2 regions of the Loktanella gaetbuli genome follow, and region 2 is predicted to be linked to the other one. Evidence: riboswitches for the same ligand, from Rfam matches in the RefSeq annotation. Region 2 holds a riboswitch; the other holds the start of a gene.
The links. A riboswitch is a leader RNA that binds a small molecule or an ion and turns the genes downstream of it on or off. The one in region 2 is predicted to bind thiamine pyrophosphate.
Positions count from the first base shown of each region.

Region 1: another riboswitch for thiamine pyrophosphate. It lies ahead of thiB (thiamine ABC transporter substrate binding subunit); the one in region 2 lies ahead of thiM (hydroxyethylthiazole kinase).

Region 1 covers NZ_JAJATZ010000003.1:67,012-70,815, forward strand. Annotated here, with positions in the region: gene LGQ03_RS06870 (ABC transporter permease family protein) at 1-1,126, opposite strand, end outside; gene thiB (thiamine ABC transporter substrate binding subunit) at 1,102-2,076, opposite strand; TPP riboswitch at 2,111-2,207, opposite strand; gene aroC (chorismate synthase) at 2,401-3,507, shown strand; gene LGQ03_RS06885 (serine hydrolase domain-containing protein) at 3,581-3,804, shown strand, end outside.
Region 2 covers NZ_JAJATZ010000004.1:23,423-27,226, reverse strand. Annotated here, with positions in the region: gene miaB (tRNA (N6-isopentenyl adenosine(37)-C2)-methylthiotransferase MiaB) at 1-881, opposite strand, end outside; gene LGQ03_RS09495 (hypothetical protein) at 1,001-1,864, shown strand; TPP riboswitch at 1,978-2,067, shown strand; gene thiM (hydroxyethylthiazole kinase) at 2,112-2,894, shown strand; gene thiE (thiamine phosphate synthase) at 2,885-3,535, shown strand; gene thiD (bifunctional hydroxymethylpyrimidine kinase/phosphomethylpyrimidine kinase) at 3,532-3,804, shown strand, end outside.

The DNA of each region.
Region 1 (3,804 bases), on a different contig from region 2:
CCACGGCAGTTGGGCTGACAAAGGCATAAACGATCACGAACAGCCCTGTCCCCATGACCAGCGCGCTGGATGCAAGCGGCAGCACGCCGACCAGATTGGCGATCCGCCCGCCCCGGAACGCCAGGGAGAGCGCCATCAGAACGCTCAGGATGGTAGACCCCGCCGCGACAGCGACGGAACGGCCTGCTGCAGCCCATATGCTGTCCGGCAATTGGCTTAGTCCCGGCAGGCCGCGCAGCACGATCATCACCAACGGCGTCACCAGAAATAGCGTCACGGCCACCAGCCAGACCCAGTCCAGCGGACTGCGATCCCATCGGGCAACCGTGCGATCCAGCCCACCGCCCAGACCGTCCAGAGGCGTGATGCGCCAGGCAATTGCAGCCGCGACAGCGCAGAGCGCGAATTGCACGGCGGCTAGCAGCGCGGCACGCCCCAGATCGAAATCAAAGCGTATCGCCTGATAGATTGCCAGTTCCACGGTCGTGGCCCGCGGCCCGCCGCCAAGGATCAACGCCACCGCGAAGCTGGTCAAGCAGATCAGGAAAATCACCAGTGCGGCCCCCGGCAGGACGCGTTGCAGCATCGGCCATTCCAGCACGCGCCACATCGGCGCATTCAGTTGCGCCGCCAGCCGGAAACGCTCGGACGGGATGTCCAGCCAGCCCTGCAGGATCAGCCGGACGGCCAATGGCAGGTTGAAAAACACATGCGCAAGGATGACACCACCCGCACCATAGATACTGACAGGTGCAACACCGATCAGGCCAAGCGCGTCGTTCGCGAGACCCCCACGACCAAACACCGCAAGTAGCCCCAGCACGGCCACGATGACCGGCAGCAGGAACGGCGCGCCCAGCAACATGACCAGTGCCGACCGGCCCCTGAACTGACGCCGGGCCAGCGCGCGCGCCACGGGAATGGCCAGCAGCACCGACACCCCGGCCGATGCCATCGCCTGCCACAGGGTGAACCGGATTGCCGCCCAATCGGCCGCAGCAAGACCACTGCCGACCTGCGCGCGCGTCGCGACGGCCACCAGCGTCCCCAGCGTCAGCACAAGGACCAGCGCGACCGACAGGCGCGCTGGCAGGCTGCGCATCACTGCGACAGCGCGTTGCGCCATGTCTCCAACGCCGTATCCCGAATTGCGGCCGCGTCCTGCGACGACAACAGCAGCCCGGTTTCCGGCACGGTCAGCGTCTCGAATCCGTCCGGCAGCGCCACGTCAGTGGCCGGATACATCCAGTTTGTTGTCGGTATCACCTCTTGGAACGCGGGCGTGGCGATGAACGCCATGAACTGATCGGCCAGTGCTGACTGATCGGTGTTCGCGACCTTGGCCGCGACTTCGACCTGCAGATAGTTGCCACCGTCAAACGCCCAGGATGTTTTCGTGGCGTCCTCTTCTGCGATCAGGTGATAGGCAGGCGAGGTCGTATAGGACAGCACTGCGTCCGCCTCGCCTTCGAGGAACAGGTTGTAGGCCTCTGTCCAGCCCGGCGTGACGGTGACGATGTTGTCGGACAACCCTTCCCAGATCGCACCGGCCTGGTCGCCATGGACCGCCTGCACCCACATCAACAGGCCCAGTCCCGGCGTCGATGACCGCGGATCCTGGACAACGATGCTCAGGTCGCTGTCGGCCAGTTCCTGAAATGACGCGACCGACGGCGTGTCGGCCTGCGCCACAAACGCGAGGTAGCCCCAGTCAAAAGGCAGGAACGTGTCGTCGTCCCATGTGATCGGCAGTGCGAAATCTGCCGTCACACCATGCGGTGCGAACAGGCCGGTTGCTGCAGCGGCAGCGGTCAGGTTCGTATCGAGGCCCAAAACGACATCCGCATCCGTGCGCGCACCCTCCAGTTGCAGCCGGGCGAGCAGGGCCGCCCCGTCGCCCGCCCCCGTAAAGACCAGATCACAGCCGCACTCTGCCTCGAACGCCTTTTCGATGGCCGGGCCAGGGCCCCATTCGGATGTGAAACTGTCGTAAGTATAAACGTTCAGGGTCGGTGTCTGGGCCAAGGCAGGGCTTGCACAGATCAGGGCCGCGACGCTTGCAAAGGTGGTTTTCATGTCATCCTCCAAAACGACGGGCGGATTTGGGGACGACGTTATGCCGGACCTTCCCTCCGCCGGTCTTAACCGGTTCAGGTTCAACGGGTCCGCTTGCGCATCTCAGCCATATGGCCCCCCGAGGTACCCAACAGCTAGCGCCGCCTGCATCAAATGAAAAGGGGCCCGCCGCATCCCCGCGTCAGCACCGGGCGTTCTGACGCATGGATCACGGCATGGCTTGCACCGACACCGATTTGACGCAAAACACGGTGTCGTCGCTGCACCAGTTGGACACAGCCTGCGCCTTGGGCTATCGCGGCGATCAGAAACGGAGCGTTGCGCATGTCATTCAACACCTTTGGTCATCTCTTTCGGTTCACCACCTGGGGCGAAAGCCATGGTCCTGCATTGGGTGCGACGATTGATGGATGCCCGCCGGGCGTGCCGCTGGATGCCGCGATGATCCAGCAATGGCTGGACAAACGCCGCCCCGGCCAGAACCGCAACACTACCCAGCGGAACGAACCCGACGCCGTCGAAATCCTGTCCGGCGTCTACGAAGGGCAGACCACCGGCACGCCCATTCAGCTGATGATCCGAAACACGGACCAGCGGTCTAAGGATTACGGCGATATCCTGAACACATTCCGCCCGGGACATGCCGACATCACTTATCACCAGAAATACGGCCTGCGCGATCCGCGTGGCGGTGGACGGTCATCCGCCCGTGAAACAGCCGCGCGTGTGGCCGCAGGCGGCGTGGCACGCGCAGCCATCGGCGCGGCGGCACCAGGCGTGCAGGTCACAGGCTACATGGTGCAGATGGGCGAAAAGAAGATCGACCGCGACCGGTTCGACTGGGACCAGATCGCACAGAACGATTTCTGGTGTCCTGACGCGCAGGCCGCTGCCGAATGGCAAGACTACCTGACCTGGCTGCGCAAGGACGACCACAATTCCGTCGGCGCGATCATCGAGGTGGTTGCCCGCGGCGTGCCGGCGGGCATCGGTGCGCCGATCTATGCGAAACTCGACACCGACCTCGCCGCCGCAATGATGAGCATCAACGCCGTCAAAGGCGTCGAAATCGGCGAGGGCATGGCCGCAGCCGCGCTGACCGGCCGCACCAACGCCGACGAAATCTTTATGGGGAATGACGGCCAGCCGGTCTATTCATCGAACCATGCGGGCGGGATTCTGGGCGGTATCAGCACGGGTCAGGATGTCGTCGTGCGGTTTGCGGTCAAGCCTACGTCGTCCATCCTGTCGCCGCGCCAGTCGATCACCATGGATGGCCAGCCGACCGAGGTGGTGACAAAGGGTCGTCACGACCCCTGTGTGGGCATCCGCGCCGTCCCTGTCGGAGAAGCGATGATGGCCTGCGTGATTCTTGACCACATCCTGCTGGATCGCGGCCAGACGGGCGGCGTGCGCGGGCGGATCGGCTGACACCTCACGACCGTTTGTCTGGTGTTTTGTCGCGGTTGGCCTAGCTGTTTGCCAATCGCGCAAGGGGAACGCCATGACACTGACACGCCGCACTTTGATAGCCGGAGCCGCTGCCCTGACAGCCTTGCCACTGCGCGCGCAGACACAGCCTTGGCAGGCTGTGCTGGACCGCGCGGCCAGCTATGACCAGCTGCATGCCATGGCAATCCATCAGGAAGGCAGGCAGGTGCTGTCGCAGGCGTTTCGCGGCCCCGCCGTCGGGCGTATCGTGCCGATCAAGTCGGTGTCGAAGACCAT
Region 2 (3,804 bases):
CGCGCCGCGCGGATGCGTTCGATCAGGCGGACATAACTTTCGGCCGTGTGCTTGCGGTTCATTGCCTTGAGGATCCGGTCCGACCCTGACTGCACCGGCAGGTGCAGATAAGGCATCAGCTTGGCGCACTCACCGTGTGCGGCAATCAGCGCGTCATCCATGTCATTGGGATGGCTGGTGGTGAAACGGATACGTTCCAGCCCGTCGATTTCGGCCAGATCCCAGATCAGACCCGCCAAACCGCCGTCATGACCATGATAGGCATTCACGTTCTGCCCCAGCAGCGTCAGTTCGGCCACACCGGCATCGACCAGTTCGCGGGCCTCCTGAATGACACGTGACGCGGGGCGGCTGACCTCTGCGCCGCGCGTGTATGGGACCACGCAGAACGCGCAAAATTTGTCGCAGCCTTCCTGAACGGTCAGAAAGGCAGAGGGCGCGCGTTTCGCCTTGCCGCGCGATTTCAGCGTGTCGAATTTGTCGTCATCGGGAAAATCGGTGTCCAGCGCGCGCTGCCCGCTGCGGACCGCATCGTCCATCGCAGGCAGACGATGATAGCTTTGCGGGCCGACGACCAGATCCACGACGGGTGCGCGGCGCATGATCTCCTCGCCCTCGGCCTGTGCCACGCAGCCTGCCACGCCGATTTTCAGATCCGGGTTCGCATCCTTGAGCGGCCGCAGACGGCCGAGTTCGGAATATACCTTTTCTGCCGCCTTTTCGCGGATGTGGCAGGTGTTCAGCAGGATCATGTCCGCATCTTCGGGGGTGTCGGTCGTCACATAGCCCTGCCCGCCCAGCTGTTCGGCCATGCGCTCGCTGTCATAGACGTTCATCTGACAGCCGTAGGTTTTCACAAAGAGCTTGCGGGGCGCGGACATCGGGTTCACTCGCTTGCAGGGGTCGGGGCGCACGATCCCTAACGCCTGCTGCTGTGTCTTGCAATGCGGTGCAAATTCACCGAGTCTGCGACCAGTCCCAAAAGACCGTGATGCCAGCCATGATTTACGACAGCCTGTCCGCCTTTCTGACCGCCAGCAAGGGCCGCCTTGGCAAGGGACCGATCGCGCTGATCCTGCTGGAGGACGACACCGAAGTCGACAGCACGCTGCGCCACCATCTTGAATGTGGGTTTCGCAAGGTCGTGGCATTCGGCATGCCCGATATCGTGGTGGCCGAGGATGTGGCCGACAAGGTGACACGCGTGCACATGGACGTCCTCGCCAAGGGGGCGCTCGAAACCATCGTCAATGCGGTGATCGGCATCGCGGACGGGGAATGGATTTTCTACTGCTACAACGCGGAATACCTGTTTTTCCCGTTTTGCGAGACACGCAGCGTCGGCGAGATGATCGCCTTTTCGCTGGAGGAACGCCGCCACACGATCCTGACCTTTGTCGTGGATATCTACGCCGACGATCTGACCGCGCACCCCGATGCCGTCAGCATGGACAATGCGCATCTGGACCGATCCGGTTACTATGCGCTGGCGCGACAGGATGCGTGGAACAACGACATCGACCGCCAATACGATTTCTACGGCGGCCTGCGCTGGCGGTTCGAGGAACACGTGCCCAAGCCGCGCCGCCGGATCGACCGCACATCGCTGTTCATGGCGAAAAAGGGTTTGTCCCTGCGGGACGATCACACCACGAACGAACCTGAATACAATACCTATGCCTGCCCCTGGCACAACAGTCTGACCGCCACGGTGGTATCGTTCCGCACGGCCAAGGCATTGGTCCGCAATCCGGGGTCGGCCCCGCATATCCAGACCTTTCGCTGGCACAACTCCGCCCCGTTCAAATGGCATTCCCAGCAACTGCTGGAACTGGGATTGATGGAACCGGGGCAATGGTTCTGACCGGCTGACTGACGCGACCCACGCATCCACGAAAGCCATCAGCGATATTCTGACGCGCCCCCGCAACGCGGCGCGGCATCGCGTTGACATGCCGATCGAACTGCGCGACCGTCTAGGCACGCCAGGGGCGCCGCAAGGCTGAGATGCACCCTTTGAACCTGAACCAGATAATGCTGGCGGAGGGAGGTCGTGACCGAACCATCGGGTTCGGCCCGTCTCTTTGTCCGTCCGCAGACGGAGAGACCGAATGAAACCAAGTGCTGCCTGTCAGACAATGCGGGACCGCGTGCCGCTGGTGCATTGCATCACCAACTATGTCGCAATGAACATCGCCGCAAATGCGACGCTGGCCGCGGGTGCGTCCCCTGCCATGCTGCACGCCCCCGAAGAAGTCGCTGATTTCACGCCCCTCGCAGGGGTATTGACGATCAATATCGGCACCCTGTCGCCACAATGGGTCACGGGCATGCTGGCGGCCGCCGCGGCTGCGAAATCGCACGGCGTGCCCTGGGTTCTGGACCCGGTCGCGCATTTCATCACCCCCTACCGCGCCAATGCGACCCAGGATCTGCTGGCGCACAAGCCGGACATCATCCGCGGCAACGCGTCAGAAATCATCGCGCTTTCAGGACAGGCCGCGTCGGGCAAGGGTGCGGACAGTGGTGATGATGTGGCACAGGCGCAGGATGTTGCCATCCGCATGGCAAGTCAGCGCAACTGCGTCGTGGCCGTCACTGGCCCGGTGGATTTCGTCACCGATGGCACGCGCAAAGTGACGGTGCATGGCGGGTCCGACCTGATGCCCAAGGTGACCGCGATGGGGTGTTCACTGACCGCCGTCATCGGGGCCTATGCTGCGGTTGCACCCGCCTTTGACGCGACGGTCGCTGCCCTGTCCCATTTTGCCGTGGCAGGCGCGCGTGCAGGTGCGGACTGCCCGGGACCGGGTCAATTCCAAGTACGGTTCCTGGACCAGTTGCATGCCCTGCAACCTGCCGATCTGGACGCGGCGCGGCTGACATGGCTTTGATCCGCGCGCAATTGCGCCTCTATCTCGTGACTGATCCGCTGCTGTGCGCGCGGATGGGGCTGATCGAAACCGTCACGGCAGCGGTGCGGGGTGGCGTCACCTGCGTGCAGCTGCGTGACAAGTCGGCCTCCACCCACGCGCGCATCGACGCAGCCCGCGCGGTGAAATCCGCGCTTGCAGGTTCGGGTGTGCCGCTGATCATCAACGATGATCTGGATGCGGCTGTCGCGGCCGGGGTGGACGGTGTGCATCTGGGTCAGGGTGACGCGCAGGCCGCCACGGCACGGGCCCGTCTGGGCACAGATGCGATCATCGGCCTGTCATGCGAAACCCCGCAGGATGTGCGTAAAGCCGACATGGCGGCCGTCGACTATCTCGGCCTTGGAACGGTGTTTCCCACGGCAACCAAGGACGACCACAAACCCAGTATTGGTCTGGACGGACTAGCCACACTTGCAGGTCTGACCGACCTGCCCTGCGTGGCGATCGGCGGCCTGAAGCACGCGCACGCCGGGGCGGTTCTGGCCGCAGGCTGCGACGGTATTGCCGTCGTTTCGGCCATTTGCGGCCAGCCTGACCCGGAAACTGCGGCCCGCACACTGATGCACGCCATGACCCCTACCACAGGAGAAAATACATGATCCACAACGTCCTGAGCATTGCAGGATCTGATCCGTCGGGTGGAGCGGGAATACAGGCCGATCTGAAAACCTTTGCGGCGAACGGAACCTATGGCATGGCCGCTCTGACCGCGCTGACCGCGCAGAACACACGCGGTGTCAGCGGCGTCGAAACGGTGCCGCCGGCGTTCGTTCAGGCGCAGATTGCAGCCGTGTTCGACGACATAAGGGTCGATGCGGTCAAGATCGGGATGATCGCGACCGCCGATATCGCGTCCGCCGTGGCAGAG